2 regions of the Providencia sp. UF-183 genome follow, and region 2 is predicted to be linked to the other one. Evidence: predicted binding sites of a transcription regulator. Region 2 holds the regulator's gene; the other holds the start of a gene.

Region 1 (4,435 bases), on a different contig from region 2:
CGCAGATGATTATGTGAAAATTTTACTCGATGCTTCAGCCTGCTATGAAGATTATTTGCTTGCGGTGAAAGCCAATAAATCCCCTGAAGACATCTTATCTAAGTTCAATCAATATCGTTTGTTAACTGCACTAAGAGAAGGGCCTTTTGGTGTCGTGGGGCTAAATGATAAACTTGAAAAACTACTCCATCGGCAAGGTCTTATTAATCGGCCTTATAACCATTTGAATAAACATTATGCAGGTCGGCCAATTATGATCAGCCGTAACGATAGCCCATTAGGGCTGTTCAATGGCGATATTGGTATCATTTTACCTGATGAAGAGGGCAATCTGAGGGCTTATTTCCAGTTTCCAGATGGAGGAATTCGAGGTGTGCAGCCTAACCGTCTTCCTTTACATGAAACGGCTTATGTGATGACAGTTCATAAATCCCAAGGTTCGGAATTTGCTCATACCGCATTTGTGTTACCCCAATTATATTCACCCGTTATTACTCGAGAGTTGGTATATACCGCAATCACTCGAGCAAAAAAAGAACTTTCCCTTTATGGCAACCCGAAGGTATTGCGTCGAGCAATCGAAACACCAACCAAGCGTCGTAGTGGGCTAACGAGACAGCTAATGTAAACATAGCAAGAGGGCGTTTAGGCAATTAAACGGCTTAACTTGCGGATAATGATGATTTAAAGGTAATGATATGGATAACCAGCAAGAGATGACCGCAGTAACCATTACGTTAAATGCGAGATTAGAACCTGTTAGGCGTGCAGACTTAGAAGATGCATTTGATGAAGTCATGAAAAGCCTGAATAAAGATATTCATGTCGCGGGTGGGGGCACACTATTAGGCGATAATGGTGAAGCACAAGAATGTGATATTGAGTTGGCCGTTGCCGATGCAAGTGATGAGAATATTAGCATGATTATCCAACTATTTACCTCAATGCTAGCGCCAAAAGGATCTCGTTTATTTATTCATGGTGAAGATATTCGTATCGATTTCGGTGAACACGAAGGTTTAGCTGTTTATTTTAATGGTACCGAGCTAGCCGATGAGGTTTATGAAAATGGCGACATTAACGACGTTTTTGATGTATTAGATGAAGCGGTTGAAGATATCGGAAGTATTCACGGCGTGTGGGATGGCCCTACAGAAACAGCCTTCTATTTTTATGGTAGCTCTTTTGCTGAAATGGAAGCGATAATAAAGCCTCATTTAGATGCCAATCCACTTTGTGAAAAAGCAAGAATTGTACAAATTGCTTAACTAGGTCGATATTAACAATGAATAATATGCCCCCAAATTAGGTATCCATTCGTAATTTGGGGGCATACACTACACTAACCAACACTTATTTTATTCAAACAGAGAATACTACTTATCAGATTGGCTCTTTAAATCTAATATTAAAATTTTAGAGCGACGCTGGTAGTTATATAAAGCCTGTTTTTTTAATGGCAGCATTTCAATTTCCGCAGGGGTAAAACCACGTTCTTGAAACCAGTGGATACTGCGTGTCGTCAACACGAATAATTTTTCTAAGCCAAATTGTTTTGCTTGTACCGCAACACGGTGAAGCAATTCCTCTCCGCGAGCAGAACTGCGGTAGTCTGGATGAACGGCCACACAAGCCATTTCCCCTAATTTTTCTTCAGGATATGGGTAAAGGGCGGCGCAAGCTATTACTAAATTGTCTCGTTCAATAATCGTGAATTTATCGATTTCCATTTCGAGTTGTTCACGTGAACGACGAACAAGTATACCTTGCTGCTCTAATGGTCGAATTAACTCTAAAATACCCCCAATATCATTGATATTTGCACGACGAATTTGTTCAGCACTTTCCATTACAATCTGCGTACCGATACCGTCACGAGAGAACAATTCTTGGATAAGAGCCCCGTTTTCTTGGTAGCTTAAAAGGTGACTACGGCGTACTCCACGGCGACAGGCTTTTGCTGCACCACGCAAGAAACGCACAGTTCCTGAGTAGTAATCTCCTTCAGACTCAAGTTCTTGGATTCGGTTCTCTGCCTCATTAGGGAATAATTCAGATAAGATATTGCCATCTTTGTCTACAACACCTTGAGAAGAACAGAACCCGATGAGTTTCTCGGCTTTCATTTTCACGGCTAGCTGAGTTGCAATTTCTTCTGAAGTGAGATTAAAACTCTCCCCTGTTACAGAAACAGCAACAGGGCCAATTAAAACAATAGAACCATTATCTAACTGATTATTGATAGCTTCTTCGTTTATGCGGCGGATTCTGCCACTGTGGCAGTAATCAACGCCATCATCAACGCCAAGCGGTTGTGCAATGACAAAATTACCACTGACCACATTAATGTGGGCGCCTTGCAATGGTGTATTACTTAAGCTCATTGATAAACGTGCAGTAATATCAAGTTGTAACGCGCCAGATGCCTGTTTAACATATTCAAGTGTATTTGAATCAGTTACACGAGTATGTTTATGGTAAACCGCATCGTATTTGTGTTCCGCTAAAATATCTTCAATCTGCGGGCGAGCGCCGTAGACCACAATAATTCGGATCCCTAAGCTATGTAATAACCCTATGTCATTGACAATGCTTGGAAAATTTTCATGCGCAATCGCTTCACCACCAAGCATAATAATGAAATTTTTGCCGCGGTGGGCGTTTATATAAGGTACCGAATGGCGAAATTCATCAACCAACTCGGTGCTGCGCTCTTTCATAACAACCCTCTTAAGTGAATTTTTATTCGTTAATTATGTATTTTTATTCTTTTTGGCAAAAAATATCAAGTAAAAGATGGAATAAAAAAATAACAAATATATTTTTATGGGTTACATATCTTTAAATATAAATGTGTATTATTAATGACAGGGAGCACATGATTCGTTAGAGTGCTTATTTCTAGCCAAATAATTGGCTTATAGTCTAAAATCATTTTATTTTTCAGTTCTAGGTTCGGAATTATTGATGAGTCAGCAAGATCACAGCCCATCTAAGCGCCGTTTTATCCAAGGCGCCGCCGCAGTTATGTTACTGAGCGTCAGCCCATTCGGTTTTTCTGCGAATAGCAGCGTGATTGCTGTGCGTATTTGGCCAGCGTCGAGTTACACTCGAGTAACGCTTGAATCGAGTGTTCCGCTAAAGTATCGCCAGTTTGTACTAAATAACCCGGAGCGTATCGTTGTTGATCTTGAGGGCGTACAGTTAAATAACGTCCTTAAACAGATGGGAACTCAAATTCAAACGCGTGACCCTTACCTCAAATTGGTTAGGGTGGGGCAATTTGACCCTAAAACCGTACGCCTTGTTTTTGAAGTGAAAAATAAAGTGACCCCGCAATTCTTTACTATGTCGCCTGTTGGGGAGTTTAAACACCGCTTAGTCCTTGATTTCTATCCGGGTAAAGGTGTAGATACCAGTGATGATCCACTGTTAGCATTACTCGAGGACTACAATAAAGGCGACCTCGAAGAAAGTATGCCAGTACAAGCGAAGAAACCAGGTAAGGCTGGGACGGATCGCCCGATTATCATTATGATTGACCCTGGACATGGTGGGGAAGACCCCGGTGCGATAGGGAAATATAAAACACGTGAAAAAGATGTTGTCTTGCAAATTGCACGGCGCTTAAAAGCGTTGATTGATAAAGACCCCAAAATGCGTGCATATATGACGCGTAATGAAGATGTGTTTATTCCACTTAAGGTACGTGTCGCAAAAGCACGTAAAATGCAGGCTGATTTATTTGTGTCTATTCATGCGGATGCATTTACTAACCGTTCAGCACATGGCTCGTCAGTATTTGCATTATCGACTAAAGGGGCAACCAGCAACACGGCTCGTTACCTTGCTCAAACACAGAATGAGGCTGATTTAATCGGTGGGGTTAGCAAGAGCGGGGATGTGTATCTTGATCACACAATGCTAGATTTAGTCCAGACAGCGACAATTAACGATAGCTTAAAATTTGGTGATGAAGTACTCAAGCGTATGGGGAAAGTCAACCGGTTGCATAAAAACAAGGTTGATCAAGCAGGGTTTGCTGTACTCAAAGCCCCTGAAATTCCTTCAATATTAGTTGAAACTGCGTTTATCAGTAACCTAGAAGAAGAGCGTAAGTTGAAGACGGCTAAGTTCCAACAACAGATGGCAGAGTCTATTTTTGAAGGAATAAAAGCGTATTTTCGCAACGGTGGTGAGTTAGCGATCCGCAACTAGTTATTGCAAATAGTGGACAAAGAGGTGATAAGCAAAAGCGAGTCGCCTTTTTTTATGTGCAAAAAACGAAAGAGATAATTGATAAGTTTGAGAGAGAGTGTGGTACTAGAAGAGAAAATTGGTTGCGGGGGCTGGATTTGAACCAACGACCTTCGGGTTATGAGCCCGACGAGCTACCAAGCTGCTCCACCCCGCGACTGAAGAAGTAAAAAAATTG
Region 2 (4,435 bases):
CACCTTGAATATTCGACACACCATTAGTGCCAAGAATATCGACGAGTCCAGCTTTGTTAATATCACGATGGATAATTTTAGCGCCCAGTTTAATCGCTGACAGTAATGACGTCAGCTCACCTGTTGCATGAGGAAAATCTTGTTGCTTTTCGACGATGAATTCGCCTAATGTTTTCATGACGAAGGTCCTGAATAAAATTGACAAAGGTTTTGCGGGACGATTATACCCCGCGCGGGGGAGAGTTTAACTAAATAAAAAAAAGATTAATAGGTTAATGCATTTATAAACCTGCTATTGATGGGTAGAATAGTGACAAACCTCATGCTAATTGGATGAAAAAGAATGCACATACATATTTTAGGTATATGCGGTACCTTTATGGGAAGCTTGGCGATATTGGCGCGATCTTTAGGCCATAAAGTGACGGGCTCGGATGCGAATGTTTATCCACCGATGAGCACATTGCTTGAAAATCAAGGTATTGAGCTTATTCAAGGTTATGATCCGGCTCAGCTCGAACCGATTCCAGATATGGTCGTGATTGGCAATGCCATGACACGCGGTAACCCCTGTGTTGAAGCTGTATTAGAACGAGGTTTACCTTACACTTCAGGTCCTCAGTGGTTACATGACCACGTATTGCCTGAGCGTTGGGTACTGGCTGTGGCAGGAACGCACGGTAAAACCACAACCGCAGGAATGCTCGCGTGGATTTTAGAAGATTGCGGCTACAAACCAGGCTTCTTGATTGGTGGTGTACCGGGTAATTTTGATGTGTCCGCCAAGCTAGGCGAAAGCCCATTCTTTGTCATTGAAGCCGATGAATATGATTGTGCCTTCTTTGATAAACGCTCGAAATTTGTGCATTACAGCCCGAAAACGTTGGTCTTAAACAACCTTGAATTCGACCATGCGGATATTTTCGAAAATCTTGAAGCAATCCAAAAACAATTTCATCACCTTGTTCGTATCGTGCCTGCCAGTGGCAAAATCTTCACCCCAGACAATGACAATCATTTAAAACAAGTGATTGGCATGGGTTGTTGGAGTGAGCAAGAGCTGGTGGGCGGTGAACATGGCGAATGGCAAGCAGTGAAGCTAAATCACGATGGCAGCCACTTTGAAGTGTATTATCAGCAAGAAAAAGTGGGTGAAGTTTCTTGGCAGCAAGTCGGCAACCACAATATCCAAAATGGTTTGATGGCGATTGCTGCGGCTCACCATGTTGGTGTGCCTGCGAAAGAAGCTTGCATCGCATTGGATAAATTTATCAATGCACGCCGCCGCCTTGAACTACGTGGTGTGGAAAATGGTGTGAGTGTGTATGATGATTTTGCGCATCATCCAACCGCCATTTTGGCAACACTCGAAGCGTTACGCAGTAAAGTGGGAGGGACTTCTCGCATTATTGCCGTGTTAGAGCCTCGTTCCAATACCATGAAACTGGGCGTGAATAAAAATGATATCGCCCCAGCTTTAGGCCGTGCTGATGAAGTCTTTTTATTCCAACCGGCGAATATTCCGTGGATGGTGACTGACATCGCTGAGAAATGCGTGCAACCTGCTCGCTGGAGTGCAGATATTGAGGCTCTAACCAATATGGTGATTGAGACTGCGCAGCCCGGTGACCATATCCTCGTGATGAGCAACGGTGGTTTTGAAGGTATCCATGGGAAATTGCTGGCAGGCTTAAAAGCCAAAGCAGAAACTGAAGTGGATGACTAATTAAGCCTACAGATAATGATCTAGGTAGACCCCAGTGTTCATTAAGATAGCTGGGGTTTTTTTATGTCTGAAGTGTTGAATGGGCATTGGTCTATCACCCAGCTTAATGTCACTGGGTTATTCATTTCTTTTTTTAAGCTGCCCATATAGCAATCGAGGGAATCGGTAAAAAGATGGAACAAGCACCCGACCGCCACTGCTTTGAGTTTCCACGATGGCATAAACAGTAAGATAACATAGGCAATCGCAGCCCAGACGGAATGAAGAGGGTGGAAGCCAATACCACAACGCTCAGGGTCGAAAATAGGGGTTGCTAGTAAGTGGTCTAAATCGATCGCCATCGTCGCAATCATAATCAACGCAGCTAACTTCCAGTTTTTTCGCCAAAACAGATATGCAAACAAAATGGGCATCAAAAAATGAAAGCCGTAATGCACAATATTGCGAAAAATGTCGAATAGCACGGTAGAGCCCCTAATCTTTGGCTTAAATAAAAAGAGGGAAAGTCGATGCTTTTCCCCCTTAGTGTTACATCAAGCGATTGATGTAACTTAGAGCTCTTGTTCGAACAACGCTAAAATTGCTTCGTATAGCTCTTTTGTCGTGAAGTTATTCGCAGGTGTAGAGAATATTGTATCATCCCCAGCAATACTGCCTAAAATGCCTTCTGCTTTACCTAATGAATCCAGTAAGCGAGCAATTAATTGGGCTGCACCTGGGCTGGTTCGAATCACCACAACCGATGGGTTGTAATCGATATCCAAAACGAGGTTTTTCAATGGGCTGGTGGCTGTCGGCACACCGGGCTCAGCTGGCAGGCAATACACCATTTCCATTTTCGCATTACGAGTGCGAACGGCACCAAACTTGGTGAGCATTCTGGAAATTTTAGATTGATTAATGTTTTCGTAGCCTTCTTCCTGCAAAGCCGTGACAATTTCAGCCTGAGAGCTAAATTTTTCTTCTTTGAGTAGGGCTTTAAAAGCCTTAACTAAGTCTTCTTGTTTAGACGGAGTGCGCATAATTAACCCATTCATCGGCATTAAACTAAGTTGTATTATCCGTAAAAGTGCATTTTTATGCAACAAAATTGCGTTATGATGATTTAATAATCAATGATAACGGAACCTTTAAGGTTTTATGTTATTCCGTTTTCAGCGTGAATGGTTAATTTATCTTAAATAGTTAGTATTAAACATTAGCATAATAGATCAATGAATTTAGCTTATAAAAGTTGTAACTTTATTGTTAACAAAATGGTTTTTGCTTGAATAATGAACAGGAAAAACCACTTATTGTGCGAAAAGCAATAGTGAGAAAAACTATTTGTTAAAAAAGTGCCCGTTATCTCATTAACAGATAAGGAATTTGTTTAGAATGATGGCAATTAGTCGACAAATTCTCTAGCGTTAAACTCTCTCTCTATCTGTTAAGAAATTGTTTTTTATACGTAATGTGTTGAGTGTATAAACAAATAAAGTGATATCTTTTTAAAGTACAAATTAAGGAGTTTCAGAATGAAAGTTGCAGTCCTAGGTGCAGCAGGTGGTATCGGTCAGGCTCTCGCCCTTCTTCTCAAAAACCAGCTTCCAGCCGGTTCAGAACTCTCCCTCTACGACATCGCACCGGTTACTCCAGGTGTTGCTGCTGACTTAAGTCACATCCCAACGGATGTTAAAGTGACGGGTTTTGCGGGTGAAGATGCGAAACCTGCTCTTAAAGGTGCAGATATTGTTCTTATCTCTGCGGGTGTTGCGCGTAAACCAGGCATGGACCGTTCAGACCTGTTTAACATCAACGCAGGCATCGTTCGTAACCTGGTTCAACAAATTGCAGAAACTTGCCCGAAAGCATTAATCGGTATCATCACTAACCCAGTGAACACCACCGTTGCAATCGCTGCTGAAGTTCTGAAAAAAGCCGGTGTATACGACAAAAACCGTTTATTCGGTGTGACCACATTAGATATCATTCGTTCTAATACTTTTGTTGCTGAATTAAAAGGCAAAAACGTCAACGATGTCGAAGTGCCAGTTATCGGTGGTCACTCTGGTGTGACAATTCTGCCTCTGTTATCACAAATTGAAGGCGTAAGCTTCTCTGATGACGAAATCGCAGCGCTGACAAAACGTATCCAAAACGCAGGTACTGAAGTTGTTGAAGCAAAAGCAGGTGGCGGATCAGCGACTCTGTCTATGGGCCAAGCAGCAGCACGTTTAGGTTTATCTTTAATTCGTGGTCTGCAAGGTGAAAGCAACGTGGTTGAGTGTGTTTACACTGAAGGCGAAGGCCAACATGCACGTTTCTTCGCACAACCAGTTGTTTTAGGTAAAAACGGTATCGAAAAACACCTGCCAATCGGCAAATTAAGTGCATTTGAAGAAAAAGCGCTGAAAGATATGTTAGATGTCCTGAAAGCGGATATCGAATTAGGTGAAAAATTCATTAATGGCTAATGCCAATTAATTTTTCCTAATCGAAAAGGTTGAGTTTTTTATTAAACTCAACCTTTTTAGTTTCTGCACGATTATTACGAAGCATGACTATGAGGCGTGCTGGCGCATCCAATGATCCCAATGTGGGTCTGATGGTATTTTTTCCACTAAAAAATCAATAAACGTTCTGATTTTCGGTGAATGCGTATGCGCAGGGTGGTATAAAGCGTACAGCGCAAACGGGGTTGATTTCGGGTCGTAATCCAGCAAAACA

The links. The regulator ArgR, encoded in region 2, controls arginine synthesis, uptake and breakdown. The targets are predictions, from matches to a motif close to ANTGAATAAAAATACANT.
Region 1: the regulator ArgR is predicted to act here: its motif matches at 2,734-2,751, upstream of argA (amino-acid N-acetyltransferase).

The regions. Positions count from the first base shown of each region.
Region 1 covers NZ_JBSICD010000024.1:55,714-60,148, reverse strand. The annotation lists gene recD (exodeoxyribonuclease V subunit alpha) at 1-628, shown strand, start outside; gene AC4IFT_RS18865 (hypothetical protein) at 699-1,268, shown strand; gene argA (amino-acid N-acetyltransferase) at 1,377-2,720, opposite strand; gene amiC (N-acetylmuramoyl-L-alanine amidase AmiC) at 2,968-4,218, shown strand; tRNA gene AC4IFT_RS18850 (tRNA-Met) at 4,338-4,414, opposite strand; tRNA gene AC4IFT_RS18845 (tRNA-Met) at 4,434-4,435, opposite strand, start outside.
Region 2 covers NZ_JBSICD010000015.1:80,222-84,656, reverse strand. The annotation lists gene fbp (class 1 fructose-bisphosphatase) at 1-178, opposite strand, end outside; gene mpl (UDP-N-acetylmuramate:L-alanyl-gamma-D-glutamyl-meso-diaminopimelate ligase) at 344-1,726, shown strand; gene AC4IFT_RS14615 (DUF6122 family protein) at 1,768-2,190, opposite strand; gene argR (transcriptional regulator ArgR) at 2,278-2,748, opposite strand; gene mdh (malate dehydrogenase) at 3,244-4,182, shown strand; gene AC4IFT_RS14600 (LysR family transcriptional regulator) at 4,270-4,435, opposite strand, start outside.